Linked DNA regions of Pleomorphomonas sp. T1.2MG-36. The protein of the gene in region 1 binds, or shares a complex with, the protein of each later gene. Links are inferred from orthologs where the notes say so. Each region holds a gene or a part of one and is shown on either strand. Other genes may lie near its edges.

The links.
Region 2: the proteins of QQZ18_RS09670 (region 1) and xseA are in contact, whole or in part, in a cryo-EM structure (PDB 8TXR), measured with the Escherichia coli proteins. The link is inferred for Pleomorphomonas sp. T1.2MG-36 from one-to-one orthologs.

Annotation. Positions count from the first base shown.
Region 1 is NZ_CATNLY010000012.1:593,651-607,964, reverse strand. What follows is about bases 6,950-9,833. They hold QQZ18_RS09670 (exodeoxyribonuclease VII small subunit), read left to right. Parts: upstream 6,950-8,210; coding sequence 8,211-8,456; downstream 8,457-9,833. Other genes in these bases: QQZ18_RS09665 (carbohydrate ABC transporter permease), read left to right, coding at 9,624-9,833; pdxH (pyridoxamine 5'-phosphate oxidase), read left to right, coding at 7,582-8,190; QQZ18_RS09680 (DnaJ C-terminal domain-containing protein), read right to left, coding at 6,950-7,337. Outside these bases: ald (alanine dehydrogenase), read left to right, coding at 1-508; QQZ18_RS09710 (class I SAM-dependent RNA methyltransferase), read right to left, coding at 596-1,828; QQZ18_RS09705 (TlyA family RNA methyltransferase), read right to left, coding at 1,821-2,555; QQZ18_RS09700 (MFS transporter), read right to left, coding at 2,684-3,979; QQZ18_RS09695 (hypothetical protein), read left to right, coding at 4,196-4,615; QQZ18_RS09690 (MBL fold metallo-hydrolase), read left to right, coding at 4,725-5,564; QQZ18_RS09685 (DUF1499 domain-containing protein), read right to left, coding at 5,566-6,348; more of QQZ18_RS09680, read right to left, coding at 6,345-6,949; more of QQZ18_RS09665, read left to right, coding at 9,834-10,544; QQZ18_RS09660 (carbohydrate ABC transporter permease), read left to right, coding at 10,541-11,395; QQZ18_RS09655 (extracellular solute-binding protein), read left to right, coding at 11,460-12,740; QQZ18_RS09650 (sugar-binding domain-containing protein), read left to right, coding at 12,803-14,314. UniProt on the Escherichia coli protein: Bidirectionally degrades single-stranded DNA into large acid-insoluble oligonucleotides, which are then degraded further into small acid-soluble oligonucleotides.
Region 2 is NZ_CATNLY010000023.1:195,378-209,797, forward strand. Bases 7,216-10,205 are described here. They hold xseA (exodeoxyribonuclease VII large subunit), read left to right. Parts: upstream 7,216-7,988; coding sequence 7,989-9,422; downstream 9,423-10,205. Other genes in these bases: QQZ18_RS12420 (glutamate--cysteine ligase), read left to right, coding at 7,216-7,876; QQZ18_RS12430 (histidine kinase N-terminal 7TM domain-containing diguanylate cyclase), read right to left, coding at 9,432-10,205. In the rest of the region: QQZ18_RS12375 ((Fe-S)-binding protein), read left to right, coding at 1-478; QQZ18_RS12380 (LutB/LldF family L-lactate oxidation iron-sulfur protein), read left to right, coding at 475-1,899; QQZ18_RS12385 (LutC/YkgG family protein), read left to right, coding at 1,899-2,570; QQZ18_RS12390 (LysE family translocator), read left to right, coding at 2,574-3,188; QQZ18_RS12395 (LysR substrate-binding domain-containing protein), read right to left, coding at 3,210-4,103; QQZ18_RS12400 (DUF1127 domain-containing protein), read left to right, coding at 4,376-4,699; QQZ18_RS12405 (DUF1127 domain-containing protein), read left to right, coding at 4,882-5,220; QQZ18_RS12410 (glutathione S-transferase), read left to right, coding at 5,217-5,456; QQZ18_RS12415 (16S rRNA (uracil(1498)-N(3))-methyltransferase), read left to right, coding at 5,622-6,365; more of QQZ18_RS12420, read left to right, coding at 6,488-7,215; more of QQZ18_RS12430, read right to left, coding at 10,206-11,060; QQZ18_RS12435 (malate synthase G), read left to right, coding at 11,271-13,439; QQZ18_RS12440 (universal stress protein), read left to right, coding at 13,566-14,396. UniProt on the Escherichia coli protein: Bidirectionally degrades single-stranded DNA into large acid-insoluble oligonucleotides, which are then degraded further into small acid-soluble oligonucleotides.

The DNA.
Region 1 (14,314 bases):
GCTGCGTCGCGCCATCGCCACCTTCGGCGTTCGCATCAAGACGGCCCATTCCAACAAGGACACGGTGGCCGACCTCGTCACCGGCGCCGACCTCGTCATTTCCACGGTTCTGGTACCGGGCGCCGGCACGCCCAAGCTGATCAGCCGCGAACTGATCGCTGCCATGAAGAAGGGCTCGGCCTTCGTCGACGTCGCCATCGATCAGGGTGGCGCTTCGGAAACGTCGCGCGCCACCACGCACTCGGATCCGACTTACATCGAGAGCGGCGTCGTTCATTACTGCGTCGCCAACATGCCCGGCGGCGTCGCCCGTACGTCGACCTTCGCGCTCAACAACGCGACGCTGCCCTTCGCTCTGGCGCTGGCCAACAAGGGCTGGAAGCGGGCTTGCCAGGATGACATCCATCTCGCCCATGGCCTCAACGTCCATGCCGGCAAGATCACCTACAAGGCGGTCAGCGATGCGCTCGGCTTCGCCTATCTCGACCCGGCCAAGGCGCTCGCCTGATTAAGGCAGCCGTCGCGACATCAAAAGGCCGGAGCGGGGAACCGCTCCGGCCTTTCGCATGGCGACCCCTCGTCCTTGCCGCCGACCTCATCGCCTGAGGGCAGCGACCACCTCGACGTGGCTGGACCAGAGGAACTGGTCGACCGGCGTGACGGTGTCGATGCGGTAGCCGCCGTCGACCAGCGTCCTGAGGTCGCGGGCGAGCGTGGCGGGATTGCAGGACACCGCGACGATCGTCGGCACTTTCGAGCGCGACAACCACTGGCTCTGCTCGGCGGCCCCGGCGCGCGGCGGGTCGAACACGATGGCGTCGATCTTCTCGAGCTCCTTGTCGATCAGCGGCCGGCGCGCGAGGTCGCGCCTTTCGGCGCTGATCCGATGGCGACCGGTCATGCTGCGCGCGGCCCGGTCGAGGGCCGCGACGGCTCCGGCTTCACCTTCGAGGGCCAGTACCTCGGCATGGCGGGCCAATCGTAGCGCGAAGGTGCCGACGCCGGAATAAAGGTCGGCAACTCGCTTGGCCTTGGCCGGAACGGCGGCTGTCACCAGTTCGCCCATGATCGCCTCGGCTTCCTCGGAAGCCTGCAGGAAGCCGCCAGGCGGCAGCGTGACCATGATGCCATCGATGTTGATCGTGGCGGCCCGGCGTTCGACGATCGCCTCGCCGCCGGCCGACAGACGGGCGAGATCGAAGCGCGCCGCAAGCTCGATGAATGGCAGGCGTAGCCGATCGACGTCGCGCGCGGCAATGCCGGCGACCGATACGTCCAGGCCGCCGGTGGTCAGCGTCACCGTGAGGTCGAGCCCTCCCTTGCGAGGGGCGATGAGACCTGTCAGCGCCGTCAGGGCTGGAAGCGCTGCGAGGATATCCGGCTTCATCACCGGACACTCGTCCAGGCTGACGAGGCGGTGGCTGGCCCGCTCGTTGAAGCCGACAAACGGGTGTCGACCGGCCATGATGCCGGCGAATGTCGCACGGCGGCGGGACTGTGCCGGCACGAGACGCGTTTCGCCGACCTCGGGCGTCAGGCCGCGATCGGCCAGCGCGTCGATGACCAGACGCCGCTTGAAGTCGCCATATGGCGCCGGTGCGACATGCTGCAGCATGCAGCCGCCGCAGGTGCCGAAATGCCGACAGGCGGCCTCGATGCGATCGGGCGAAGGGACGACGACGCGGTTGAGCCGCGCCGTTCCCCCTTGGAGGTCGACATCGACGGTTTCGCCGGCCAGCGCGTAAGGCACGAACAGCGACTTGCCGTCCGGCTGGAGGACCACACCGTCACCGCGGTGGCCGAGACGGTCGATCACGAGTTCAGTCAAGGCTCGCTCCAAGTAGGTATTCATGGTTGCCGTCGCCGCCGAGAATGGGCGACGGGACGAGATCGTGGACGCGCCAGCCATCGCGGCCGTCGAGCCAGGTCCGCACGCGTTCGGCGGCGATCCGGCCGGTCGCTTCGTCGACGAGCCCCCCCTTGCCGATCGCCTGCCGGCCCGCCTCGAACTGTGGCTTGACGAGAAAGACGCCGAACGCGGGCCGGCGTGTCAACGTCAGAGCCGGCGGCAAAGCCAAGGTCAGCGAAATGAACGAGACGTCGGAGACGATCACCTCCGGCCGAAAGGGCAGGTCGGTGGATGCGAGTTCGCGCGCGTTCATTCCTTCGATGTTGATGACGCGCGGGTCGGCGGCAATGCGGGGATGCAACTGGCCGTGACCGACGTCGAGCGCCACGACGCGGGAGGCGCCCCGCTGAAGCAGCACTTCGGTAAAGCCTCCGGTCGAGGCACCGATATCCAGACAGTCGTGACCGTCGACCGCAAAGCCGAAATGGTCGAGACCGGCGACGAGCTTCAGGGCGGCGCGCGAGACATAGGCGGCGGCGGGATCGGAAACTGAAAGCTCGGCATCCTCGTCGACGGTCAGGCCGGGCTTGTCGGCCACCCGCCCCGCCACGGTCACGTGGCCGCGCAAGATGGCGTCGCGGGCGCGAGCGCGGCTGTCCGCGAGGCCGCGGGCGACGAGAAGCTGATCGAGACGGATCCTTGCCATGGGCATGCTTTGGGGCAGGCGCCGGTCTTTGGCAAGGCCCGTTGGCGCATCGGGTCAAAAAGTCGACGGCGGCCGACAGCTCGGATGCGATTGCACCGGACGGGATTTCCGTCCGGAGCCTCGGCGAGCTAGGGAGAGTCCGCTTCCGCCTGCGCCTTGGGCTCGGGCGCCGGCACGATCGGCGTTTGAAGAATGGGATCGTCCGGCGACGGCGCCTCGGGCGGAATGGCGCCACCGACCGGGGCTGTGGAGTAGAGTTCGTAGGCTTCCTTCGGGTCGTCCGGCCGCGAGGGGCGGATACGCCAACGCAGCGCGATGAACGCGGCAAGCAGCAGCTCCACGACGGCCATGAACACGAACAGCGATCCGTCGCCCCAGCTCTCCATGGCGAAGGAGGCAATCAGCGGCCCGAACACCGCCCCGACGCCGTTGGCAAGCAAAACGCCTGTCGCCATCTCGACATAGGCGGACTTCTCGGCCCGATCGTAAGCGTGGGCGGCGGCCACCGAGTAGCTGGTGAGCACGACGGTGCCGAGCAGGAAGGCCATGACGAACAGGCCGGTGCCGCCGAGCGGCAGCAGGACAGTCATAAGGCTGGCTCCCGCCGACAGCACCATCACCCCGGCGAGCACCAGGCGTCGGTCATGGGCATCCGACAGCCTGCCCACCGGCCACTGCATCAAGGCGCCGCCAACCACGGCGATCGAGAGAAAAATCGCGGCTCCGTTCGCCGAGAGGCCGCGCCCGATGGCAAACACGGTGACCAGGGACCAGAAGGCGCCATTGGCGACGCCGATCATGAAGGTGCCGGCAAGGCCGACCGGCGCCATTTTCAGAAGCCGAAGAGGCCGGAACTGCACGATGGCGATGGGCGCCGGCTGCGCCGACGTGGTGAGCGCCACGGGGACGACGGCAAGCGACACCAGGAGAGACGCCGCGGCGAACAGCTCGAAATGCTGGATGGGCGCCAGCAATATCATCAGCTGGCCGGCGGTGGTGGTGAGGAAGTTGACGACGATGTAGACGCTCATGATGAGGCCGCGATTGTCGTTGGTGGCGCGGTCGTTGAGCCAGCTTTCGATGATGAGGTAGAGGCCGGCGAGACAGAAGCCGGTGATGGAGCGCGCGCCGATCCAGACCAGCGGATCGACGACCATCGGATGGACCAGCGTGGTGGCGGCGGCGAGCGAGACCAGCGTCGAATAGGCGCGGATATGGCCGGCTCTCAGGATCAGGTAGGGGCAGGCGAGACAGCCGACCACGAAGCCCAGATTGTAGGACGAGCCCATGAGGCCGATGATGACCGGCGTGAAGTGCTCGTAGAGCCCGCGAAGCGGGATCATCGTGCCCAGCAGTGCGTTTCCGCACAGCAGGAAGGCGACACCGGCCAGGAGCGAGACGAGTGGGGCAAAGGTCTTGGACAAGGACGAACTCGTGTGCAGGCGGATGGACGGTGGCTGCCGGCCGAGACCGACCGCGATAGCTGCGCCGACATCGGTATACCCGACCTCTGAGCGCGCAAGTTCGCGAACCTCTACGGCTTTTCCATGAACTTTGTATTTTGAATCGGTTTGAGGCAGTTCGTGTGGAAATGCAAGCAGGGCTCGGCCATATTCGGCCGGTTGTCGGGAGACTGCGACATGACGACGACAGCTTGGGCGACCGCTGACGGACAGTTCGAGGACGGCGACGGCCGCCGTCGGCCGGCGAGGGCGGAGCTTTCCCTCGACGGGCTCGCCATCTTCGCTCCGGAGGGACAGGCGATCGTCTCCTGGCGGTCGAAGGATCTCATTCGGACGATGGGTCCGGACGGCTTCATGATTGGCGCCCGGTTTCAGGCCGGAGCGTTCGTCTTCGACCCCGACGAGGGCGCTGACCTGATCCGGGTGTTGGCCTCGGTCCCCGATGCCGATGCACCGGTGATGCCCCGCGCCCTGGTCTGGACGATGGTGACGATCGTCGCCTTGTCGCTGGCTTCGATGTTTGCCCTGGGCTGGGGCTTTTTCTGGTTGATCGGCTGGCTCACGGCGCCGGGCGCCGGCACGGGGACACCGGGATGAGGGAGTCCATGCGGGGTCATCGGGAGTCAGGACGATTCATGCGATGTGCGGGGGAGTCATGTCAGCCCATGAGCCGACATGACGGCCCGCCGAAGCCGGGGAGGACGGCGTGAGCGACGATATTGCCCTTGAGTACGGGCCGGCATATGGCGTCGCCGAACCGGTCGCCAAGAGCCTCCGCCGGCTGACGGCCCGCAACGGCGGGCCGCTGACCTACCGTGGGACCAACTGCTATCTGCTGGGCGAGCGAGAGATCACGGTCATTGATCCCGGTCCCGACGACGAGGACCACATATCGGACCTTCTGGCGGTCGCTGGCGCACCGGTCCGGCGGATCGTCGTGTCCCACGGTCACGCCGACCACGCCGGGGCCGCGCGCCGCCTGTCCGCGTTGACCGGGGCCGAGGTGATCGGCGCCGCGCCCGACGCCACGCGTTCGTTCTATCGGCCGGACCGGGTGCTGGCCGACGGCGAGGTGGTGGAGACGGAGGTCGGATCTCTCAGAACCGTTGCCACACCAGGACATACGGCGGGGCATCTTTGCTACGACCTTGCCGGGCTGGACCTGCTGTTCTCCGGCGACCATGTCATGGCCTGGTCGACCAGTGTCGTCGTGCCTCCGGATGGAAGCATGGCCGACTACATGGCGTCCCTCGATCGTCTCGCAGCCATCGGGGCGCACATCTACCTGCCCGGGCACGGCGGTCCTGTGGTCGACGGCCCGTTCCGGGTGGCCGAACTCAAACGCCATCGGGAAGGACGCGAGGCGGCTATCCTGCGGGCGCTCGATGGCAAGGAACGAACCATCGAAGAGATCGTCGCCGCCGTCTACATCGGTCTCGATCCGGCGTTGGCCGGGGCGGCGGCGCTGTCGGTCAAGGCTCACGCCGACTGGCTGGAGGACCGTGGCCTCGTCAGGACGAGGGAGGGCCGGCTGGGCCGAAGCTGAGTCAGTTGGCCGCCTGTCGCCGCGACACATCGCCGAACCGGGCGATGAAGTCGCCGACGTGGCGGGCGTTCTCGCCAAGGTCGGGCATGGCGATCCGGCTCAAGGATCGAACGTCGATGCGGCTGCCGCTGTCGCCGGGGCGAATGCGGACGACGACGTCTTCCTGCGTGCCGAGCACCAGCGATCGGGCCTCGGCCTCGATGCGGCCGCTCGCCGCCTCGGTGTCGGGCTCCTCGGCCAGTCGGATCACCCAGCCGAGATCGTCGATGGTCTGTCGGGCCAGCGCATAGGCCTCGACCGTGGAAAGGTCGGCGGCTTGCGTCGTCAGGTCCGGATAGGCGTCCTCCTGCAAGGCCGCCGCTTCGCTGGGAGCGGCGCGCAGATCGATCGGCAGGACCACTTGCGAAAAGCCGGCCGGGGTGGCGGGCGGATCGTCCGTGTCGGTCGAAACGCTGTCTATGGCCGGGTAGGCCACATAGGCCGCAGCCGCGCCGATCAGTGGCGAGAAAGCGGCAATGATCAGCAGCAGAGTGCCGAATGCGCTGTCGGCACCGCCTCGTCCCTCTTGCCAGACGTCGCGGATGGTCATCGCCAGCACACCGAATGCCGCGAGGCCGAGCACGAGGCCGGTGCCGACCGCCACGTACATGGTGCCACTCGATATCAGATCGAGATGGCGGGAGACGATCCCCACCATCATCACCATGAAGGCGAGGCTGGCGACGAAACGCGCGGTACGGGCACCGCGCGCCGGCGGCAATGGCAGCGGGGGCAGGCGGCTCATGAAGAGAATTCCGGCCCGCGTACGTCGTAGGGGCGCACCTCGCGCCAACGCTCCATCAGCTTTTCGAGGCCGGCGTCGGCGCCATCCGGCAGTACGATGCGCGGCGTGACGAAGATATCGCCCCGAACACCCTTCTTGTCGGGCAGGCCCTTGCCGCGCAGACGGAAAGCCTTCGAACCGGTGACGCCGGCCGGAATGGTCATGTCGACGGCGCCCTCGAGCGTCGGCACCCGCACCTTGCCGCCCAGCACCGCCTCATCGAGTGTGACCGGCAGGTCGAGGCGCAGGTTGTAGCCGTCGGGCCGGAACAGGGCGTGCGGTTCGTAGACGAGAATGGCGATGGCGTCGCCCGGCGGCGTGCCTTCGCTGCCCTGGCCTTTGAGACGAAGCTGCTGGCCGGGCTCGAAACCGGAGGGTATCTTGGCGTCGAGCGACTTGCCGTTCGGCAGGGTGATGCGCACCTTGCCCGAGCCGACGATGTCTTCGAGGCGGACGCGCGCCGTCACCATGACGTCGGCACCCTTGGTCGATCCTGCGGCACCCGCGCCCGGGCCGGCTGCGCCGGCGTTCGCGAAGCCTTCAAATCCCGAGAATCCGCCGCCACGCCGGCTTCCGCGTCCACCGCGAGCGGCACCACCGCCAAAGTTGGCGAAGGCATCGCCGAAGATGTCGTGCAGGATGTCGTCGGTCGGCCGGCCGCCGGCCTGGCGGAACCCGCCGCCCATGCCGCCCGCACCGCCGAAGCCTTCGAAACCAGTGAATCGCGGCTTGCCATCGGCGTCGATCTCGCCGGCGTCGAACTGGCGGCGCTTGTCCTTGTCGCCCACGATCTCATAGGCCGAGTTCAGCTCGGCAAAGCGCTCCTTGGAGCGCGGATCGTTCTTGTTGGCGTCCGGGTGGTGCTGCTTGGCGAGCTTGCGGTAAGCCTTCTTGATCGTCGCTTCGTCCGCGCTCCTGGGCACGCCCAGGACCTCATACGGATCACGCATGCTGGTTGGCCCTCTTCAAATGGATGATGGCGCCCAATGGCGCCAAGGTTCTGCCAAGCATGTAATGCCCGATCACGTTCCGTTCCAGAGTGTGCCATTATACGGGTCGGACGACTTTGACAAAATCTTTTCAGGGGGCAGGCGCCCAAGAGGTTGTCGCCAGCCGGGATGTGGCTATATGCCGTCCGAACGCTTGCCCGAATCTGGCCGCCGGCCAGCCAGCATGACGAGGCGTCGACGAGACATGTCCAGTTCCGAGCCAGATTTCACCGGAGCGTCAGAACCGTACCAGTTGTTCGTCAGCTGGATGAAGGACGCCGAAAAGAGCGAACCGAACGACCCCAACGCCATGGCGCTCGCCACTGTCGACGAAGATGGCATGCCGGACGCGCGCATGGTGCTGCTGAAGGGGTTCGACGAGCGCGGCTTCGTCTTCTACACCAACTTCGGCTCTGCCAAGGGCGAGCAGATCCTGAAGAGCCGCAAGGCAGCACTGCTGTTTCACTGGAAGAGCCTCAAGCGGCAGATCCGCATACGCGGCGACGTTTCCGAGGTGTCGAAGGACGAGGCGGATGCCTATTTCCAGAGCCGCGATCGCGGCAGTCGCATCGGCGCCTGGGCGTCCAAGCAATCCCGCCCGCTCGAAAGCCGCTTCGCGCTCGAGAAGGCGGTTGCCGAATGGGGCTTGAAGTTCGGCGTCGGCGCCGTGCCGCGCCCCGACCATTGGTCAGGCTTGCGCATCGCGCCGACCGCCATCGAGTTCTGGCGCGATGGGTTGTTCCGCCTGCATGACCGCGTCCGCTTCCTGCCCGACGGCAATGGTGGCTGGACGCGCACCCGCCTCTATCCCTGACCGACGAAAGGCAGCCGAGAATGACCAACGCCATCGACGTCAGCAACCTCAGCTTCGAGCAGGCCCTGAAGGAACTCGAAGGCATCGTCGCCCGCCTCGAACAGGGTTCGGTGCCGCTTGAGGAGAGCATTTCCATCTATGAACGTGGCGATGCGCTTCGCAAGCATTGCGACGGTCTGCTGAAGGCGGCCGAAGCCAAGGTGGAGAAGATCCGAATTGCCGGTGACGGATCGGCTGCTGGCGTCGAGCCGCTCGACAGGGAATGAAAACGGGCAACGGGGAGATCGTCTGGAGTTCGCCATCGTAAGAGGGGGGGACTCCAGAACGGAGCCGGTCCCGGCCCCCGAGCTTCCGCCGGCTTGGCGGAGGCGCCGCTATCGGCAGCATTGAACGTGCGGGCGACCGCCCGGCATCGCTTGGCGAAGGGCTCGATCGGGGGCTCATCGTTCAGCCGGTTTGGACTGCGGGGCGCGGCGGCGCGCTGGATCGCGCCCCTGAAGAGCTCTAGGTCGATTACTCCTCATCCTCTGACGCGATGCCCTGATGTCAGAGGATACTCCATGCAGACCATCGCTTCGCCTGTCCTGCCAAAGCGGCAGGTCTGGTGCTCGAATGCAGGTCCATCTCGGGCTGCGGAGCGAGGAAACCCACCATGGGACGAGTCGATCTCTCCGTAACGTCAAAACCGCTGGCCGGTCCGTCCGACGCCGGTTTGGCGCGGTCGTTGATCTCATGTGCGCGCCGACCGCCGTTATCGGCGACCCGAGGGCGCTCCTCCGCACTCCAGGTCCATCCAGAAGAGACCATCGCGACAACTCCGGCAAGACCGACCATTTCTCAATTTTGCCGCTTGCCATGCACTCGCTGTCGGCTTGGAGGGGCTATCTGATTTCAGCCCCAGAGGCCGTAGATGATGGGCGCGCCGTGTGGGAACAGCTTGTGTTCCTCGTGGACGCTCGCTCGATCGGCTGAGGATGGTCCGCTGCTCGCATTGCATGATTTGCCTAGGCTTTCAGGTCATGTCGAGCTTTGCCGTCAAACGCATGCCGAGGGAGATCCGCTCCGGAAAGGGGGTGATCAAGGATCTGCCAGCCTTATCGTTGCCGTCGCCGGCTCAGGGGGCTTGGTCCGCCAGAGTCGCAAGCTAGGTCGCGCGGCCCCATAGAATCATCCATGCCGCTCAGTGTTTACGTCATTCCAGCTGCTCCGGGATTCGCTTAAAGAAGAACGTCGACACTGCGATCAAGCGCCCTCGCTTGGTCGCAAGCTTCGGTGAACCGTTGCTGTGGATCAAGCTTTGCGGGGCTCGAAGGTCTGAAACGGCGAGTCCCGGTCTATCGCGGCGGTGACTGACGGCTCGGAGAAGGCCGCGCGAACGGTGCGTCATCGCATCGCAGTGTCTATGAGATCCGAGGTCTCGGGAGGGGCGCCATATGGTTGAAACGGTAAGCCGAACACCAGCTTCCCAGTGGCGGCGCAACAGCGCCTTCTATATCTCGGTGCTGCCGTTCTTCACCATTTTCCTGGCCTTCTCCGTCTTCCCGGTGGTGTTCTCCTTCTACCTCGGCTTCTCGCGTTGGGATGGCTTTGGTTCCCCGGTCTTCGTCGGCCTTCAAAACTACGTCCGTGCCCTCCACGATCCGGTGTTCCAGAAGGCGGTGGCCAACACCATCTACCTGTGGTTCTGGTCGACCCTCCTGACGATCTCGCTTGCCCTGGCCCTCTCGGTCGCCATCAACGAGTATGTCGCCGCCGGCAAAACCTATTTCCGCATGGTGTTTCTGGTGCCGCTTCTGGTGGCGCCTGCGATCGCGGCGGTGGTGCTGCGCCTGTTCTTCTCGGCCAACGGCGGGCTCGTGAATCTCTTGACGGGGGCCGTGACCGGCACCCCGAGCTATTTCGACTGGCTCGGGTCGGAGGTCTGGATCAAGCCGCTGGTCGTCCTTCTGGTCATTTGGCGCTGGACCGGATGGTACATCATCATTTTCCTCGCCGGCCTGCAGTCGATCTCGCGCGACATTTATGAGGCGGCGCGCATGGACGGCGTCGGTCGCTGGGCGATCCTGTCCCGGATCACGCTGCCGCTGCTGATGCCATCCATCGCCTTTGCGGTCATCACCGCGACGCTCGGCGGATTGCAGATGTTCGACGAGCCCTTCGTGCTGACGCAGGGCCTCGGCGGCACGAACAACAGTGCCACCACGGTCGGCATGTATCTTTACGCCACCGCCTTCACCCAGCTCAATTTCGGTCTCGGCTCCGCCGTGTCCTGGTACATCTTCGCGGCAGTCGTCGTCCTTACGCTGGTCTACAGGGGCCTCATGCGCCGCACCAAAGCGGGAGAGGGAGCATGAGCAAAGGCATCCTCGGGCGCATGTCCAATCGCGAGAAGCGCTTCAACATCGGCGTGACGGCGGCGCTGGGTCTGTTGTCGCTGTTCTTCCTGCTGCCGATCTATCTGACGGCGGTCTTCGCGACACGGACGCTGAACGAAGTCTTCCAGTTTCCACCGCCCCTGTGGTTCGGCGACAATATCGTTCAGAACTATGCCAACATCGCCAACGTCTTCCCGCCGTTCCGGCCGATCCTCAACAGCCTTGCCGTGGCCCTGCCGAAGACGGCGGGACTGGTGCTGGTGAGTTCGCTCGCCGGCTACGGGCTGTCGCGCTACACGCGTGCGCCCGGTCACAAGACGTTGCTGGTGGTGACGTTCGCCACCTTGTTCTTCCCGCCGTCGCTGGCCCTCATTCCCTTTTTCCTGCAAATGAATGCCATCGGCTGGCTCAACACCTTCTGGCCGCTGATCGTGCCTGCGGTGGCGTCGGGATTCGGCGTCGTCTGGATGTACACCTATGTCGGCTCGACCGTTCCGCGCGAACTCTACGAAGCGGCGGAGATGGACGGCGCCGGCGGCATCGCGGTGTTCTTCTTCGTCGTTGTTCCGATCATCCGGCCGGGACTGGCCGCGCTGGCGGTCTGGACGCTGATCAGCACGTGGAACGACTTCCAGCTGCCCCTGGTGGTTCTCGGCGACGGAACCAAGTTCACCGTCCCGCTGGCGCTTACGACGCTGTCGACCACGCATTACTCGGACATGCCGGCGGTCATGCTGGCGACGCTGATGGGGCTCGTTCCCGTGTTCGTGCTGTTTGCGCTGTTGAGCAGGCAGTTCATCGCCGGCCTGACATCGGGCTCGGTGAAATAAGGCGGTCGCGTCGCGGACGGCAGGAGAAACGCCCCGGCAGCCGATTCAAGTGGAGGAGAGAACAATGGCAAAGGGACTGAGAATACTCGCCGCGGCGGCGCTGGCCGTGTTGGCCTCGACGTCGGCCTATGCCCAGGAGGCGCCTGACAGGACCATCTCAGGTTCCATCAGCGTGCTGACCTGGCCCAACAACGATCGAACGTTCCAGGCCCTGCTGCCGGCCTTCAATGCGGCCTATCCCAACATCAAGGTCAACGTGCAGGGCATCCCGCAGGCCAACAACGCCTATCTCAACGCCGTGCAGCGCGCGCTCCTGAGCGGCAACGGCGCCGACGTCGCCTGCGTCGAGATCGGCATGATGGCGCTTCTCCGGGACAAGGATCAGTGGGTCGACCTCGCCGAGGCGCCTTACGGCGCCAAGGAGCTGATGGCCAACTTCGCTCCGTTCACCGCCGCCAACTCGACGCTGCCCGACGGCCGCATCACCACGCTGCCCAAGCACACCGGCCCGGGCGGCATGTTCTATCGGCAGGACATCTTCGCCGAGGTCGGCCTGCCGTCCGACCCGAAGGCGGTGGCGGACCTCTTCAGCGACTGGGACGCCTTCATCCGCGAAGGCAAGAAGCTGGTCGTTCCGAACCAGCGCTGGGTCATCGGAAACGGTGAGGAAATCGTCCGCGCCATGATGGCCCAGGCCGGCGTCAGCTATTTCAGCGCCGACGGCAAGCTGCAACTCGACCATCCCGTCTTCAAGGCGGGGCTCGAGAAGGTGAAGGAAGCCTCCGAGGCGGGGCTGATTTCGCCCTTCTCGGCCTGGAGCCCGGAGTGGCAGGGCGCCTTCCAGCGCGGCCAGTTGACGACCGCGCTTTACGGCAACTGGTTCGGCGGCCTGCTCAAGCGCGCCTACGCCACCGACCAGGCGGGCAAGTGGTCCGTGACCTCGGCGCCCGCCTTCGAGGGCAAGCGCGCCTTCAATAGCGGCGGCGACTATCTCGGCGTTCTCAAGAGCTCGCAGAACAAGGAAGCGGCCTGGGCCTTCGTCCGCTGGCTGGTCACCGACAACGAGAGCCTGAAGCAGCAGTTCTCGGGCGACGACCTCTATCCTGCCTGGACGCCGGCAAGCAAGGCCGACTGGCTGAACGCGCCCGACGCCTATTACGGCGGCGAGAACGTCAACGCGGTGTTCGCGCCCGTGCAGGCGGAGATGACGCCGTTCACCCTCAACCCGCTCGACAGCGTCGCCTATACCGCCATGGGAACGGCGATCAATAACGTCGCGCGCAACGTCATGAGCGTCGATGAGGCCCTCGCGGGCGCAAAGGCCGAGATCGAAGCCCGGATGTAAGCGACCGGACAGGAACTCTCTCCGCGGGCGCCGCTGGTGCCCGCCCTTTTCCAGAGGCCGACATGCTGTTTTCGATTCCCCTTGAGGGACAATGGTCCTTTGCGCTCGATCCGACCGGCAGAGGCGAGGCGGAGGCCTGGCATGTCTCCGGGCTGAACGACACGATCGCCCTTCCTGGGAGCGTCGACGAAGCCGCCAAGACGCCGCTGACGACGACGCGGACGATGGCCCATCTCAGCCGCCGCCATCCCTATGTGGGCAAGGCCTGGTATGGGCGCAGCTTCAGCGTTCCGGAGGGCTTGGAGGACCACTTCTTCACCATCGCGCTGGAGCGGCCGCACGGCGAGGTCAACATCTGGCTCGACGGCTACAAGCTCGGACGGGACGAGAGCTTGTCCACGGCGGTGCGGATGATGGCCGGTCCGCTGAGTGCCGGCGAACACCGGATCGTCATGATGATCGACAACGGCCGCTTCGAGGCCGTTGGTGACGCCATCGTTCGCGACAGCGCCATGATGAAGGCCGTCGCCCACTCGAACACCGATCACACGCAGACCAACTGGAACGGCGTCGTCGGCTATCTGCGCGTGGAGGCCGCCAGAGCATCGATCGCCCGGCTGGACGTGCGTGCGCCCGACCGCCACGTGACGGTCAGGATCGAACTCGATGCCTTCGATGCCGACAACCGCTTCCCGTCCTTCTGGAGCGACCCGCACGACGATCAGTTGGTCCTCGAATTCGCCCTGGAGGGCGTTGCCGAACCGATCGTCATCCGGAAACCCATTGTTGTCTCAAGCGGTTTCACCCCGATTACCATCGACGCGGACCTTCCCGCCGAGACCGGCGTCTGGGACGAGTTTTCGCCCGTCGTCCATCGGCTCACGGTTCGCTGGATGCGCGACGGTGTCGAACTCGACCGGCGCGCGACCAGCTTCGGCATCCGGAGCTTCGTGCGGGACGGCCGGTGCCTGAAGCTCAACGGCCGCCCCGTCTTCCTGCGTGGCACGCTCGACTGCTGCATCTTCCCGCTGACCGGCTATCCGCCGACCGATCCGGAGGGTTGGGAGAAGGTCTTCCGCACCGCCAAGGCCTACGGCCTCAATCACATCCGCTATCACTCCTACTGCCCGCCGGAGGCCGCCTTCGAGGTCGCCGACCGTCTCGGCATGCTGCTGCATGTCGAGACGCCGGTCTGGCCGATGCTTGGTGCCGATCCGGCCCTCGACCGCTATATCCACGTCGAGGCGGAGCGCATCGTCGCCAGCTACGGAAATCACCCGAGTTTCGTCATGCTCTGCGTGGGCAACGAGGTGAACGGATCAGGCGTCCACGCCTTCCTCGAACGCTTCATCGACGACTGGCATGCCCGCGACGACCGTCGCGTCTACACCGGCGGGTCCGGCTGGCCGACCATCCAGCGGGCCGACTACATCTCGAAGCCCGAGCCGCGCAACCAGCGTTGGGGCGAGGGCCTTGACGGTCGCCTCAACGCCCGGCCGCTAGAAACGCGCACCGACTGGAGCGACTGGGTCGACGCGGCTCCGATGGCGCTGGTCAGTCACGAGACCGGTCAG
Region 2 (14,420 bases), on another replicon or contig:
CGGCGAACCCGGCTGGCAGCTCCGCGCCGAGGCGCTTGCTGCCAAGACGCATGAACTCACCTCGTTCCTGGTCGACGTGCTGGGTGTCGCCCCATTGCCCGCCACCTGGGAGGGCACGGCGACTTATCACGACTCCTGTTCGGGCCTCCGGGAACTCGGCCTCAAGGAACAGCCGCGCCGGTTGCTGTCGGCGGTCGATGGTCTCGCCATCAAGGAAATGCGCGATCCGGAAGCCTGCTGTGGTTTCGGCGGCACCTTCTGCGTCAAGTATGACGAGATCTCCAACGCCATCGTCGAGCGCAAGGTCGCCGACGTCAGGGCCACCGGCGCCGACCTGTTGCTGGCGGGCGACCTTGGCTGCCTCCTCAACATCGCCGGCAAGCTGAAGCGCGAGGGCTCCAGGGTCGAGGTCCGCCATGTCGCCGAGGTCCTGGCCGGCATGGCGTCCGGACCCGCCATCGGGGAGACGAGAAAATGAGCGGTGGTCTCTCCCCACGATCCTTTCCGAACAACGCCCGCGCGGCGCTCGCCAATCCGCCCCTGCTCAAGGCCATAGCCCATATCGAGGAGACGCTGGTCAGCGGTCGTCGGCGCGCTGCCGAGGCGCTGCCCGAGTTCGACGCGCTGCGCGATGCGGGGCGCGACATCAAGGCGCACGCGTTGAAACATCTCGACCTCTACCTCGAGGCTTTCGAGAGGAAGGTGGTAGAGGCCGGCGGCTTCGTGCACTGGGCGGCCGATGCCGCCGATGCCAATCGCATCATCCTCGGCATCTGTCAGGAAGTTGGCGCCCGTCGGGTGACCAAGGGCAAGTCGATGATCACCGAGGAGGTCGGCCTCAACGCCTTCCTTCAGGCCAACGGCATCGCGCCCGTGGAGACCGACCTCGGCGAGTACATCATCCAGCTCCGGGGCGAGACGCCAAGCCACATCATCGCTCCGGCCGTCCACGTCAACAAGGAGCAGGTGGCCGCAGATTTCCGCCGGGCGCATGCCGATCTCGACCCAAAGCGCAACCTCGATGAACCGACCTCGCTTCTTGCCGAGGCGCGGGGCGTGCTGCGCGAACGCTTCCTCTCGGCGGACGTCGGCATCACTGGCGCCAACTTCCTGGTCGCGGAGACGGGATCGACGGTGATCGTCACCAACGAAGGCAACGGCGACCTCACGCAGATCCTGCCGAAGACCCATATCGTACTCGCCTCTATCGAGAAGGTGGTGCCGACGCTCGAAGACGTCGCCACCATCATGCGGCTGCTTGCCCGCTCGGCCACCGGGCAGGAGATGAGCGTCTACACCACCTTCTCCACCGGCCCGCGCCGCGCCGGCGATCCCGACGGCCCCGAGGCGTTCCACGTGGTCCTGCTCGACAATGGTCGCTCGGCCATGCTCGGCAGCGAGTTCGAGGACATGCTGCGCTGCATCCGCTGCGGCGCCTGCATCAACCATTGTCCGGTCTATCGCTCGATCGGCGGGCACGCCTACGGCTCGGTCTATCCCGGGCCGATGGGCTCGGTGCTGACGCCGTCGTTGCAGGGCCTCGACGCATCGGCCCATCTTGCCAACGCCTCGACGCTTTGCGGCCGCTGCGAAAGCGTCTGCCCGATGCGCATTCCCCTGCCGAAAATGCTGCGCCACTGGCGGGAGAAGGAGTTCGAACGTCACCTGACACCCAGGAAGGCCCGCTTCGGTCTCGCCATGTGGCGCTTCCTCGCCACACGGCCGAGTCTTTATGGTCTCGCAACTCGCCTTGGCGCCTGGGGGCTGGCGCGCCTCGCCGGCCGGGATGGCTCGCTCCGCCAGGTACCGTTGGCCGGAGGCTGGACACGCTGGCGCGATCTGCCGGCGCCGGAGGGCGGCACCTTCCGCACCGAATGGGCCAAGCGGGGGAGGACGTGATGTCGAACCGTGACGCCATCCTCGGACGCATTCGCCGATCGCTCGGCGTGTCCGGCTCCGACGCCACCCGGCTCGCCGCCGTCCGCCACCGCTTGGCCGAGACGCCGGTGAATGTCGTGCCGGCACGCGGCCAGTTGCCGAGCGCCGAGAGGGTCGAACTGTTCGTTCGCAAGGCAGGCGAGATATTCGCCAGCGTCTCCCGCCTCGGCAGCCGCGACGACATCCCGACCGCCGTCGCCAACGATCTGCGCGAGCGCAATCTGCCGCAGGCGGTCCGGCGCGGTGACGATCCGCGCCTTGCGACTTTGCCCTGGGACCGGGAAGCGCAACTGGCGGTGACGATCGGTCCGAGCGACGGCAGGGATCTTGTCGGCATCAGCCATGCCGACGCCGGCGTCGCCGAAACGGGCACGGTGGTCCTGACATCCGGTCCGGACAATCCGACGACGCTCAACTTCCTGCCCGATCACCATATCGTGGTGGTCGACGCCTCGACGGTGGCCGGCGACTATGAGACGGTGTGGGCCGATCTTCGCCGACGCTTCGGTGCAGGGGCAATGCCGCGCACCGTCAACCTGGTGACCGGTCCGTCGCGGTCGGCCGACATCGAGGAAACATTGCTGCTCGGCGCCCACGGCCCGCGCAGCCTGCACATTCTGGTGGTGGGGTAACCGATGCCGATCCTGACGCTCGTCTTCTACACCGGCGCCCTCGCCGTCGCGGCGGCTTCTCCCGGTCCCGGCATGACGGCCGTGGTGGCACGCGCGCTCGGCGGCGGCTTCCGGGCCGGCATGACATTCATCGTCGGCATCGTCTTCGGCGACCTGTTCTACCTGACGCTCGCCATCTTCGGCCTCGCCTCACTGGCCCAGGAGTTCAACCTCGCCTTCCTGGTGATCCGCTACGTCGGCGCGGCCTATCTGCTCTATCTCGCCTACAAGCTTTGGACCTCGCGCGCCGATCCGGCCGAGGTGGCCGCGAAAGCGCGCTCCGAGAGCGCGTGGCGGACGGTGCTGGGCGGCTTCACGCTGACGCTGGGCAATCCGAAGACCATCGTCTTCTACATGGCTCTCCTGCCGTCGCTGATGCCGATCGAAAGCATAACGCTGACCGGATACTTCGAGCTGATCGGCATCTCGATCGTGACGCTGATGGCCGTCGGCGTGGTCTATGCGGCGGCGGCGGCCGGAGCACGGGAATTCTTCCGCAGTCCGAAAGCGTTGCGGCGGCTTAATCGCGCAGCCAGTACGATGATGGCCGGCGCTGCGGCCGCGGTGGTGGCGCGGTAGGCGGCATCGGCTCTTTCGAGCCTACTCCGCCGCCAGATTCATCACCTGATCGGTGGCGCCGAGGTTGCCGAGCGACGTGACGATGTGCTTGGCGAGCGCGTCGTGGATCGGGCTCTTGGCGTGTTCGGCACGCAGGAGGCCGATCTCGGCCGGTTCAAGCTCGGGGAACCCCTCGCGCAGACCGAGAATACGCATGTTGGCCTTGAGAGCGCTTTCCGGCAGCACCGAGACCGCGAGACCGGCCAGCACCGCACCCGACAGCGCCAGCGCCGCGCTGGAAATATAGGCGACGCGGAAGCGCCGGCCCTCGCGGTCGAGGGCGCGGACGACATTGGCGCGCCAGCAGCAGTCGTCCGGACCAAGGGCGAGCGGCACCGGATCAAGTTCGTGGACGCTGTGATCGCGCGAGCCGACCCAGAACAGCGGCTCGCGCCGGATCACCTCGCCGCGCAGCGAGCCGTAGTAGCCGTGATTGATGATGCCGAGATCGAGACGGCCGTCGCGGATCATGTCGGAGACGGTGACCGAGCGTTGGCATTCGACTGTGATCTCGATCATCGGATTGATGCGAGAGAAGCCGGCCAGCACCGGCGGCAACAGTCGATCGGCGTAGTCGTCGGGAATGCCGAGGCGAACCGAGCCCGTCAGGCCAGGATCTTCGAAGGCGGCGAGCGTCTCGTCGTTGAGGCGGATGAGACGGCGCGCGTATTCGAGCAGCCGCCGACCATCCTCGGTGAGGCGGCTCTGGCGGCCGTCGCGGGAGAAGATCGGCTTGCCGACCCGATCCTCAAGACGTCGCATCTGCATGGAAACGGCAGACTGCGTCTTGTGAACGACGTCAGCGGCTGCCGTGAACGAGCCCACCTCGGCGATGGCGACAAAGGTTCTGAGTTGATCAAGGTCGAGAACGTTCATCTTCAACAATCCTGATGAATAGCCGAACGGCAGCCTATCCAGCGATGACCGTCGGTTTTCGGGTGGCTTCCCATCGCCCCGAGTGGTCTCATGCAGTCAGACCCGTGATATCAAATTTCGTCATGAAAAGCATCAAAAACATGCGTTGGACTGATTGATAGCCCCATGAGATAAATCCACTATCGAAACACCGTAGCGGCATATCCACATCAGAGATGCAAGGCCGCAATGTTCTGCTCGGCGAGCAGAGCAAATACGCAGGAGCCAAGAGAATGACCCTGATCCTTGATCATGCATCCTCGCACCGCGTCTCCTCCCTTCGCCCGATTCACGAGGCGACTCGTCTCGCGGGTGCGCTGTTCCGCCGTATTGGCGCCCTGATTGCAGCGGAAATCGACCGCCGGCAAACCATGCAACTGTTGGAGTTCGATGCACGGGCGCTGAAGGACATGGGCATTTCCCATGCCGATGTCGAAGGCGCGCTGCTCGTCCCCATCGACCGCAAGCCGAGCTACACGCTGGCCTCCCGCCGTGCGGAAGCCCGCCGCGCCGAACGGGAACAAGCTCTGGAAGCCGCTGCTGCGCTTCGTGATTAACACGTACGTGTTTCATAAGAGATACGCATAAGTCCGATAGGAAACATTCATCGGAGTTATGAAGTGGTAAACGAAATCTCAACGGGGCTTCCAAGTGAAGCCCCGTTGGCGCCTCAACTCAAACCTCAACCCCTGACCCAACGCAACGCCGAACCATCCAAAGCCCCTTGATGGAGCCGATCATGTCCACGACCCTCGCGTCCACCACCTTCGCCGCCGCTTTCGTCACGACGTTCACCTCGCTGGTGCGCGCCGCAGCCGAGCGCACGGGGTTCGTCGCGAAGATTATGGTCAATCGCTGGATGGCCAAACAACTCTGCGACTTCACCGATCACGAGCTGGCCGATATCGGTCTCAGCCGATCCGACGTACGCGAAGCCCTCGACGGTCCGCTTCATGCCGATCCGTCGCTCAGGCTCGCCGCGATCGCTCGTGGCAATTCGATGAACATGAACAGTGTTGTCGCGCGCCGCGCAGAGAGCGTGGAGTTCACGCCCTTGGTCAGGGGGAGGGAAGAATGATCGCACCCAGACTGGAAGACTGCGTCAACGATCTTTGCCCCATCACCCGCCGTCCCGTCAGCCCCGATGCTCTGACCTACTATAAGGGCAAGGTGGTCGGCTTTGCCGACCGACAGGCGCGCGACACCTTCCTCGCCGCGATGCTGGCTTTCGAAACGGCCATCCAGCCGCCGCCGGAGGTTCGTTACTCGATGCCGCTCAAGAAGCAGCGCCAGAAAGAGCTGGAAGCGGCCTGAGGTATTTCCGCGAGCGCACCTCCACCCCGGTGCGCCCGTACGGGGTCCGGGCCATCCGCCTCCCTTCCGGACCCTTCCTATCCCGGCCCCCTGCCGGAACAACTGGCGGCGTCGCAAGGCGCCGCCTCTTTTTTTGTCCCGTGGCGGCGTGCTATTGGCTTGCCCATGGCCCATTCCGATTTCCGAACGCCGCGCGTCTTTGTTTCAACGCCGCTCGATGGCATGCCGGTATCCTTCGACCGCGACCAGAGCAATTACCTGCTCAACGTGCTGCGCCTCAAGGAAGGCGATGGCGTGCTGGTGTTCGACGGTCAGAATGGAGAGTGGCGGGGCAGGCTTGGACTTGCCGGGAAGAAGTCCGCCGAACTCCTGGACCTGCGACCAAGCCGACCTCAGCCGGCAGTTCCTGATCTTCTCTATCTCTTCGCGCCGCTCAAGCACGCCAGGCTCGACTACATGGTGCAGAAGGCGGTGGAAATGGGTGTCGGCCGGATACGTCCCGTGCTGACGCAGCATACCCAGGCCAGCCGGGTGAACACCGAGCGGATGCGAGCCAACGTGATCGAGGCGGCCGAGCAATGCGGCGTGCTCCACGTGCCCGCCGTCGAAGACGAGGAAAAGCTCGATCGGTTACTTGGCCGGTTCGAACGCGACGAACCGCTCCGCCGGCTGATCTTCTGTGACGAGGGGGAAGAGACGACCAACCCGCTCGCCACATTGGCGGCGCTGCCTCGCGGGCCGCTTGCCGTACTGATCGGACCGGAGGGCGGCTTTTCGGAAGACGAGCGGCGGACCCTCAGGGCCCTGCCCTTCGTCACCGCGATTCCCCTGGGCCCGCGCATTCTGCGCGCCGACACGGCAGCGGTGGCGGCCCTCGCCGTCGTCCAGACGACGCTCGGCGACTGGTAGATCCGGTTCCTGACACGATCGTGAGCGGATGAGGAGCAAAACGTTTCTCCCCGACCACCTGGCGACAATTGAACAAACCTCACCGTGCGGCTAGGTTGCCGCCCAATCCGAGGGGGCCTCTCATGGCGCGCGACACGTCCGACACTACGCCGATCACTTCCGTCGCCGATCTCGTCGAGAGGATCGCCGGCGGCTGCAAACCCAGGGAACGCTGGCGGATCGGCACCGAGCACGAAAAGGTGGGCTTCCGCAAGTTCAGTCATGCGCCGGTTCCCTATGAGGGGCCGGGCGGAATCCGGCAACTGCTAGAAGGCATGGAAGGGCTCCTCGGCTGGGAGCCGATTGCCGACCGGGGCCAACCGATCGGCCTGCTCGATCCGACTCACGGCGGCGCCATCAGCCTCGAACCGGGCGGTCAGTTCGAGCTCAGCGGCGCGCCGCTCGTCAACTTGCACCAGACGGCGACCGAGCTGCAGGCGCATATGATGCAGGTTCTGGAAATCGCCACGCCGCTCAAAATCGGCTTCCTCGCCCTCGGCGCCAGTCCGATTTGGACGTTGCCCGAAACGCCGGTGATGCCGAAGTCGCGCTATGCCATCATGTCCGACTACATGCCGACGGTCGGCACGCGCGGCCTCGACATGATGTTCCGCACCGCCACGGTACAGGTGAATCTCGATTTCGCCTCCGAAGCCGACATGCGACGGAAGATGCAGGTGTCGATCGCGCTGCAGCCGATCGCCACGGCGCTGTTCGCCAATTCGCCCTATCTCGACGGCCGGGCCACCGGACGCCTGTCCGAGCGTTCCGAGATCTGGCGCGACACCGACAATGCGCGAGCCGGCATGATTCCCTTCGTGTTCGAGACGGGATTCGGCTTCGAACGTTACGTCGAGTGGGCGCTCGACGTGCCGATGTACTTCATCAAGCGCGGCGACACCTACCACCGTGCCACCGACATCACCTTCCGGCAGTTCATGGCCGGTGGCTTCCGCGACCGGTTGCCGGGTGTCGAACCGACCATCGGCGACTGGGACAATCACTTGGGCACGCTGTTCCCGGAAGTGCGGCTCAAGCGTTATCTTGAAATGCGCGGCGCCGATTCAGGCTCTACCGACCACATCCTGGCGCTGCCGGCCTTCTGGGTCGGCCTTCTCTACGATCAGGCGTCGCTCGATGCCGCCTGGGACCTCGTCAAGACCTGGACCGCCGAGGAGCGGCAGCGCCTGCGCGACGACGTGCCGGCGATCGCTCTTAAGGCGGAGATCGGCGGGCGAACGGTACGCGACATCGGCCGCGAGGTGGTGGCGCTGTCGCGGGCAGGCCTCACCCGGCGCGCCCGGCTCAACCGCTGCGGCCAGGACGAGACGAGCTATCTGAAGCCGCTCGACATCATCCTCGATCGCGGCAAGACAGAAGCCGAAGTGCTGCTTGAGAAATTCGGCAACAATCTCGACGGCATCTTCTGCGCACTCGACATGCAACCGATGGGCGACCTCGGCTGCCTCTGACGGCGCTTTCCGGTGACCGGCGGCGTTTGACGCCCCGGCCTCCGGCCTCCATGATCGCCGTTCTTGCGAGTCGTCGCGCGCGGCTCACCTCAGCTTTGCCGGATGATCCTCGGTGACCGACGCCCTTTCCAATGCCGCAGAATTTACAGTTTCCGAGATTTCCTTCGCGCTCAAGCGCAGCGTCGAGGACCAGTTCGGATTCGTGCGCGTACGGGGAGAAATCTCCGGCTATCGAGGACCGCACTCCTCAGGCCATGCCTATTTTGCCCTGAAGGACGAGGGCGCCCGCATCGAGGCCGTGGTCTGGCGCGGCGTGATGGGCAAGCTGCGTTTCAAGCCAGAGGAAGGCATGGAGGTGATCGCCACCGGGCGCCTCACCACCTACCCCAACTCGTCCAAGTACCAGATCGTCATCGATGCGTTGGAACCGGCCGGGGCCGGCGCGCTGATGGCACTGCTCGAAGAGCGCAAGCGCAAGCTGGGCGCCGAAGGACTGTTCGACCCGGGCCGGAAACAGCTTCTGCCCTACCTGCCGCGCGTCGTCGGCGTCGTCACGTCGCCGACCGGCGCCGTCATCCGCGACATCCTGCATCGCCTCGCCGATCGCTTTCCGGTGCATGTGCTGGTCTGGCCGGTGAAGGTGCAGGGTGAGAACTGCGGGCCAGAGGTGGCCGCAGGCATCGCCGGCTTCAATGCACTGCCCGAGAATGGGCCCATTCCGCGACCCGACGTCATCATCGTGGCGCGTGGCGGCGGCAGCCTCGAAGACCTCTGGGGATTCAACGACGAGGTCGTGGTCCGGGCGGCAGCGGCGAGCGAGATTCCCCTGGTTTCCGCGGTCGGCCACGAGACCGACTGGACGTTGATCGACCTCGCCTCGGACGTGCGAGCCCCGACACCGACCGGTGCGGCCGAAATGGTGGTGCCCGTGAGGCGCGAACTGATGGACCGCGTGGACGACCTTGGCCGGCGCCTCACCGGCGCCAGCCTCAGGGCGGTCGACCTCAGGCGAACGCGGCTCGTTGCCGCCGCGCGCGCCCTGCCGCGCGCCGCGGATATCCTCGCCCTGCCCCGCCAGCGCTTCGACAGCGCCGCCAACGCCCTGCCGAAAGCCCTCAGCGCCAACACCACCTGGCACGCCCGGCAGTTCGAGCGGGTCACGGCCCGCCTGACGCCGGCAAGCCTTCTGAGAACCCAGGCGCAACTTGCCGAGCGGCTGTCCGTCCTGTCGGCGCGCGGCGGCCGCGCCATCGGCGAGCTGATCGCCCGACGGCGGGGACGTCTCGAACAGGTGACCTCGGTCTTCGACGCGGTCAACCACATGGCGACGCTGAGGCGAGGCTATGCACTGGTGCGCGACGGCGAGGGAAAGCCGGTATTCCGTGCCGGCGGGCTTGCGGCAGGGGCGGCGGTCGAGATCGAGTTCGCCGACGGCCGGGTGCGCGGTCGGGTGGGCGACGAGCCCTCTCCGGCTGCGGAGGCAAAGCCGACGCCGCGCCGTCCCCGCACGAAGACCGGCCCCGACGATCAGGGCAATCTTTTCTGAGCGAGACGTTCAGACCGACCGCAGACGTCCGTCGCCCGCCTCGCCCATCGGGCGGGCGACGACAACGCGGTTGCGGCCGGCGCGCTTGGCGGCATAGACGGCCTTGTCGGCCTGCTGCAGCATCTGCTCGAAGGACGCCGCGGTGTCGGGATAGGCGGAGATTCCGGCCGAGAAGGTTATGTCGGCCATTCCCTGGCTGGTCGTCACCGGCAGGGAACGGATCACCGCCCGCCATGCCTCGGCGCGGGCGCGGGCCTCCTCGATGTCGGCGTGAGGCATCAGCACCAGGAACTCCTCGCCCCCCATGCGTACCGCCACTTCGCCGGGACGAAGCGACCGGCTGAGAACGCCCGCCATCGCCACCAGGGCATCATCGCCGGCCTTGTGGCCGAAGGTGTCGTTGAGGCGCTTGAAGTGATCGAGATCGAGCGAGACGGCAACCAACGACCGCCCGACGGCGTCGGCACCATCGATCAACCGGTGGGAAATGCTTTCGAGAATGCGCCGGTTGTTGAGACCGGTGAGGCTGTCGCGGTGCGCCATCTCGTGCAGCTGTTCCTGAAGGCTCAGGTTGGCTTCAAGGCGCTCTTCCATCAGCCGCGTCGACACCTGGAGCCTCTCCTGGGCGCGGAGATAGTCGGTGATGTCGCGCAGCACATAGGCGAAGCTCTCGGAGTGGCGCACACCGCCGACGACGACGGTCCGAACCTCATAGGTGCGATCGCCGCGCTGCCAGCGTCGAACCAGATCGCCATCATCGAACAGGCTGGCTCGACCGGCCGGTCCCAAGGTGACACCGAGGCTGGAGAAGGGATGACCAACGAGTGGCTTGCCATCGAAGATCGCCTGCATCGCGGCGTTGGCCTCGGCGATCAGACCGTTTCCCGATACCACCAGAATGCCGTCGGGATGGGCAGCGACCACCGCGCTGAGAGCGACGGGCGCCAACGACAGGAACTGGTTGCGGCTGACCAGGAAGCTGTAGATCACCGGCACCACGACATAGGCGAGCGGGGTCGGGTCGAAGCCGAAGACGCGCACGCCGGCAAGGTTGTAGGCGATATTGGCCGCCCAGGGGACCATGGCCGAGACGAGGAGGCCGGCGAACTGGGCGCGATGGACCGGCGGGGCGTGAACCGCCGCCCAGAGGGTCCGGACCGTCGTCAGCGCCATGAAGAAGTAGATGGCGATCATCGCCGCGAAGAAGACCGAGCCGTGTTCGTAATACAGTTGGTCCGGATAGGCCGGCGTGGGATCGGGCCTCACGGCCACGTAGATGAGGTGGTGCAGTTCGTTGGTGGTGGCGATGACCAGCATCGCGAGACCGGCGGCGATCGAAAGGCCGGTATAGAGCGAAGCGTTCGGCAGATCGCCACCCCGCACATAGGCGCTCATGAACAGCATCCACGAGATCGGCGTGGTGACGATGCCGTACCAGGCGAGCTCCGAGTAGAACAGCTTGAGTTCCGGCGTATCGGAGCTGACGTCCAGAATGGCGCAGATCGCCCACCAGCAGCCCGATGCCATCAGCATGAGATAGTCGGTGCGCCCCGGAAAGCTGCCGATGCGCAACGTGTGCCAGGTGGTCGCAGCCGTCCCGACTACGACGAGTGCCAAAATGACGGCGGCCGGCTGCAACTGAATGGCTCCGCAGAAATTGATTACAAAAAATGATTCGTCGGCATATATCCTGCGGAGCCTTTCCATTTGGTTTCAATTTTATGCGTTCGCCACCCGTGAGCGTGGCAAAGAGCATGTTCGGGACTGGACAGAGCGGAGCGCAACGGCTTTTGTGTGGCACCGAACCATGCGGGGTTTTCCGGAGCCCCTAGGAATCAGGATGCCGAAATGACCGCCTATCGCACGCTGAACGGCCTGAAGGTAGCCGAAGAGCTCGCTAGCTTCGTCGAACAGGAGGCGCTGCCCGGCACTGGCCTCGAACCCGATCGCTTCTGGGTGGCGCTCGCCGATATCGTCGGCCGCTTCGGCCCCGAGAATCGGCGCCTTCTCGACCGGCGCGATGCGTTGCAGCAACAGATCGATGCCTGGCACACCGCCCACCCGGGCGCCGTGGATCCCGCGGCCTACAAGACGTTCCTCACGGAGATCGGATACATCGTTCCCGAGCCGGCGCCGTTTTCCATCGAGACGACCGGCGTCGATCCGGAAATCGCCGAGGTCGCCGGCCCGCAACTCGTCGTTCCCGTGATGAACGCCCGATATGCCCTCAACGCCGCCAATGCCCGCTGGGGCTCTCTCTACGACGCCTTCTACGGCACCGACGCCCTTGGCACGCCGCCTTCGAAGGGCGGCTTCGACGCAGAACGCGCGAAGGCGGTGGTGGCGCGGGCAAAGGCGGTGCTCGACGGGGCGGCCCCGCTCGAGTCCCGAGGCCACGCCGACGTCGTCGCCTATGTCGTCGTCGACGGCAAGCTCAGGGTCCGCTTTTCCGATGGCAACGAAGAGGAGCTCGCCGACCCCGAGGCGTTCGTCGGCTATCGCGGCGATCCCGAAGAACCGGCCGGCATCATCCTGAAGCGAAACGGCCTTCACATCGACCTACACTTCGACCGTGGGCAACCGACCGGCGCCAGCGATCCGGCCGGCATCGCCGATATCCTCATCGAGAGCGCGCTGACCACCATCATGGACTGCGAGGACTCGGTCGCCGCCGTCGACGCCGAAGACAAGGTGGCCGTCTATCGCAACTGGCTCGGGCTGATGCGCGGCGATCTCGAGGCGAGCTTCGACAAGGCGGGCGTCAGCACGACGCGTCGGCTGGCCGCCGACCGCAGCTTCATCCGGCCCGACGATTCGGACGGCGCGCTCAAGGGGCTCAGCCTGATGCTGGTGCGCAACGTCGGTTCGCTTCTGACGACCGACGCGGTGCTGGACGCCGACGGCAGAGAGACGGCCGAGTGCCTTGTCGACGCTCTGGTCACCTCGGCCATCGCCCTTCACGACATCGGCCCGAACGGCCGGCATGCGAACAGCCGCTCCGGCGCCGTCTACATCGTCAAGCCGAAGATGCACGGCCCCGAGGAGGTTGCCTTCGCCGACCGGCTGTTCTCGGCGGTGGAAACGGCTCTGGGCCTCAAGCCGCTCACCCTGAAGATGGGCATCATGGACGAGGAGCAGCGCACCTCGGTCAATCTTCGCGCGTCGATCGCCGCGGCAAAGTCGCGTGTCTTCTTCATCAACACCGGTTTTCTTGATCGCACCGGCGACGAGATCCACACGTCCATGCTTGCCGGGCCGATGGTCCGCAAGGGCGACATGAAGTCGGCGGCCTGGATCGCCGCCTACGAGGCGGGCAACGTCGATGCCGGTCTGGCCCTCGGCTTTGCCGGCCACGCTCAGATCGGCAAGGGCATGTGGGCGGCGCCGGACCGGATGGCGGCAATGCTCGCCGAGAAGATCGGCCATCCGCGCGCCGGCGCCTCAACCGCCTGGGTGCCGTCGCCGACGGCAGCAACGCTGCATGCCCTTCACTATCTCGATGTCGACGTCGCCGCCCGCCAGGCCGAACTCGCGAAACGCGAGCGGGCCTCCCTCGATGCGCTCCTGACCCTGCCGATCGCCACCGACCGTGCGTGGACGGCCGCCGAGATCGCCGAGGAGCTCGACAACAATGCCCAGGGCCTTCTCGGCTACGTCGTCCGCTGGATCGACCAGGGCGTCGGATGCTCCAAGGTACCCGACATTCATGACGTCGGCCTGATGGAAGACCGGGCGACACTCCGCATCTCCAGCCAGCACATTGCCAACTGGCTGAAGCACGGCGTCGTCAGTCGCGAACAAGTGATGGAAACGCTCGGCCGGATGGCGGCGGTCGTCGACCGACAGAATGCCGGCGATCCGGCCTATCGCCCGATCGGCAACGACTTCGCGGGATCGTTGGCTTTCCAGGCGGCGGTAGAGCTCATACTTACGGGCGACCGCCAGCCGAACGGCTACACGGAGCCCGTGCTCACCGCCTTCCGGCGTAGGCGAAAGGTGGAGATGGCCATCAGGTGAATTGATCGGCGCCCAGACCTATCTAAGGATTATGGCGTCCGACGGATTTTGGCTCTCCAACAAGGCCTTGCCGTCGGCGCCGGGGTCGCAAGACCCTCGTCTTGAAGTCTTTGAGGAGGCGCTGCCATGACCGTCAGGGACATCTTCACCATCATCGACATCTACAATGAAAAGATGAACGCCTCCACGGCGGCGCTTGAACTCGCTTCGCGGCGAAAGGCCCATGTCACCGGCCTGGCGTTGGCGCTCGAACCGATCGCGCCCGGCTTCCTCGCTTCGCCGGTTCCGGCGGAATATCTGGTCGAGGCGATCACCAACGCTGAGACCTCGGCCAAGGAGGCCGCCGCCGCCTTTGCCGCAGAGGCGACGAAATACGGCGTCGACGCCGAGGCCCGTACCGCCACCGTCTATTCGGGCGGGACACCGGCCATTGTCCGGCAGGCGCAGCTTTCGGACCTGATCATCATTGGCCAGGATGACCCCGAGCATGGCGAGCCGATGCGCGCCGCCATCATCGAGACGTTGCTGTTCGAATCCGGCGTGCCGGTCATGATCATTCCGTCGGCCTGGAACAAGCCCATCACCTCCGAGAAGGTCATGATCGCCTGGGACGGTTCGTCGACGGCGGCGCGGGCCGTGCATGCCGCCTTGCCGGCATTGAGGGTGGCCACTTCGATCGAGGTGGTTATGGTGGCCGGCTCCAAGAACTGGTCCGGCGAACCGGGCGCCGACGTCGCCGCCTATCTGGCACGGCACGACCACAAGGTCACCGTCACGACGCTGCCGCGCTCGGCGTCGGAAGTATCGACGGTGCTCAACAACCATGCCGCCGAAAGCGGCGCGACCATGCTGGTCATGGGCGGCTACGGGCATAACCGCTTCCGCCAGTTCGTGCTGGGCGGCGTCACCCGCGACATGCTTGAGAAGATGACCATTCCTACTCTGATGACCCACTGATCGTCCGAACCGGAGCGCCTCTGC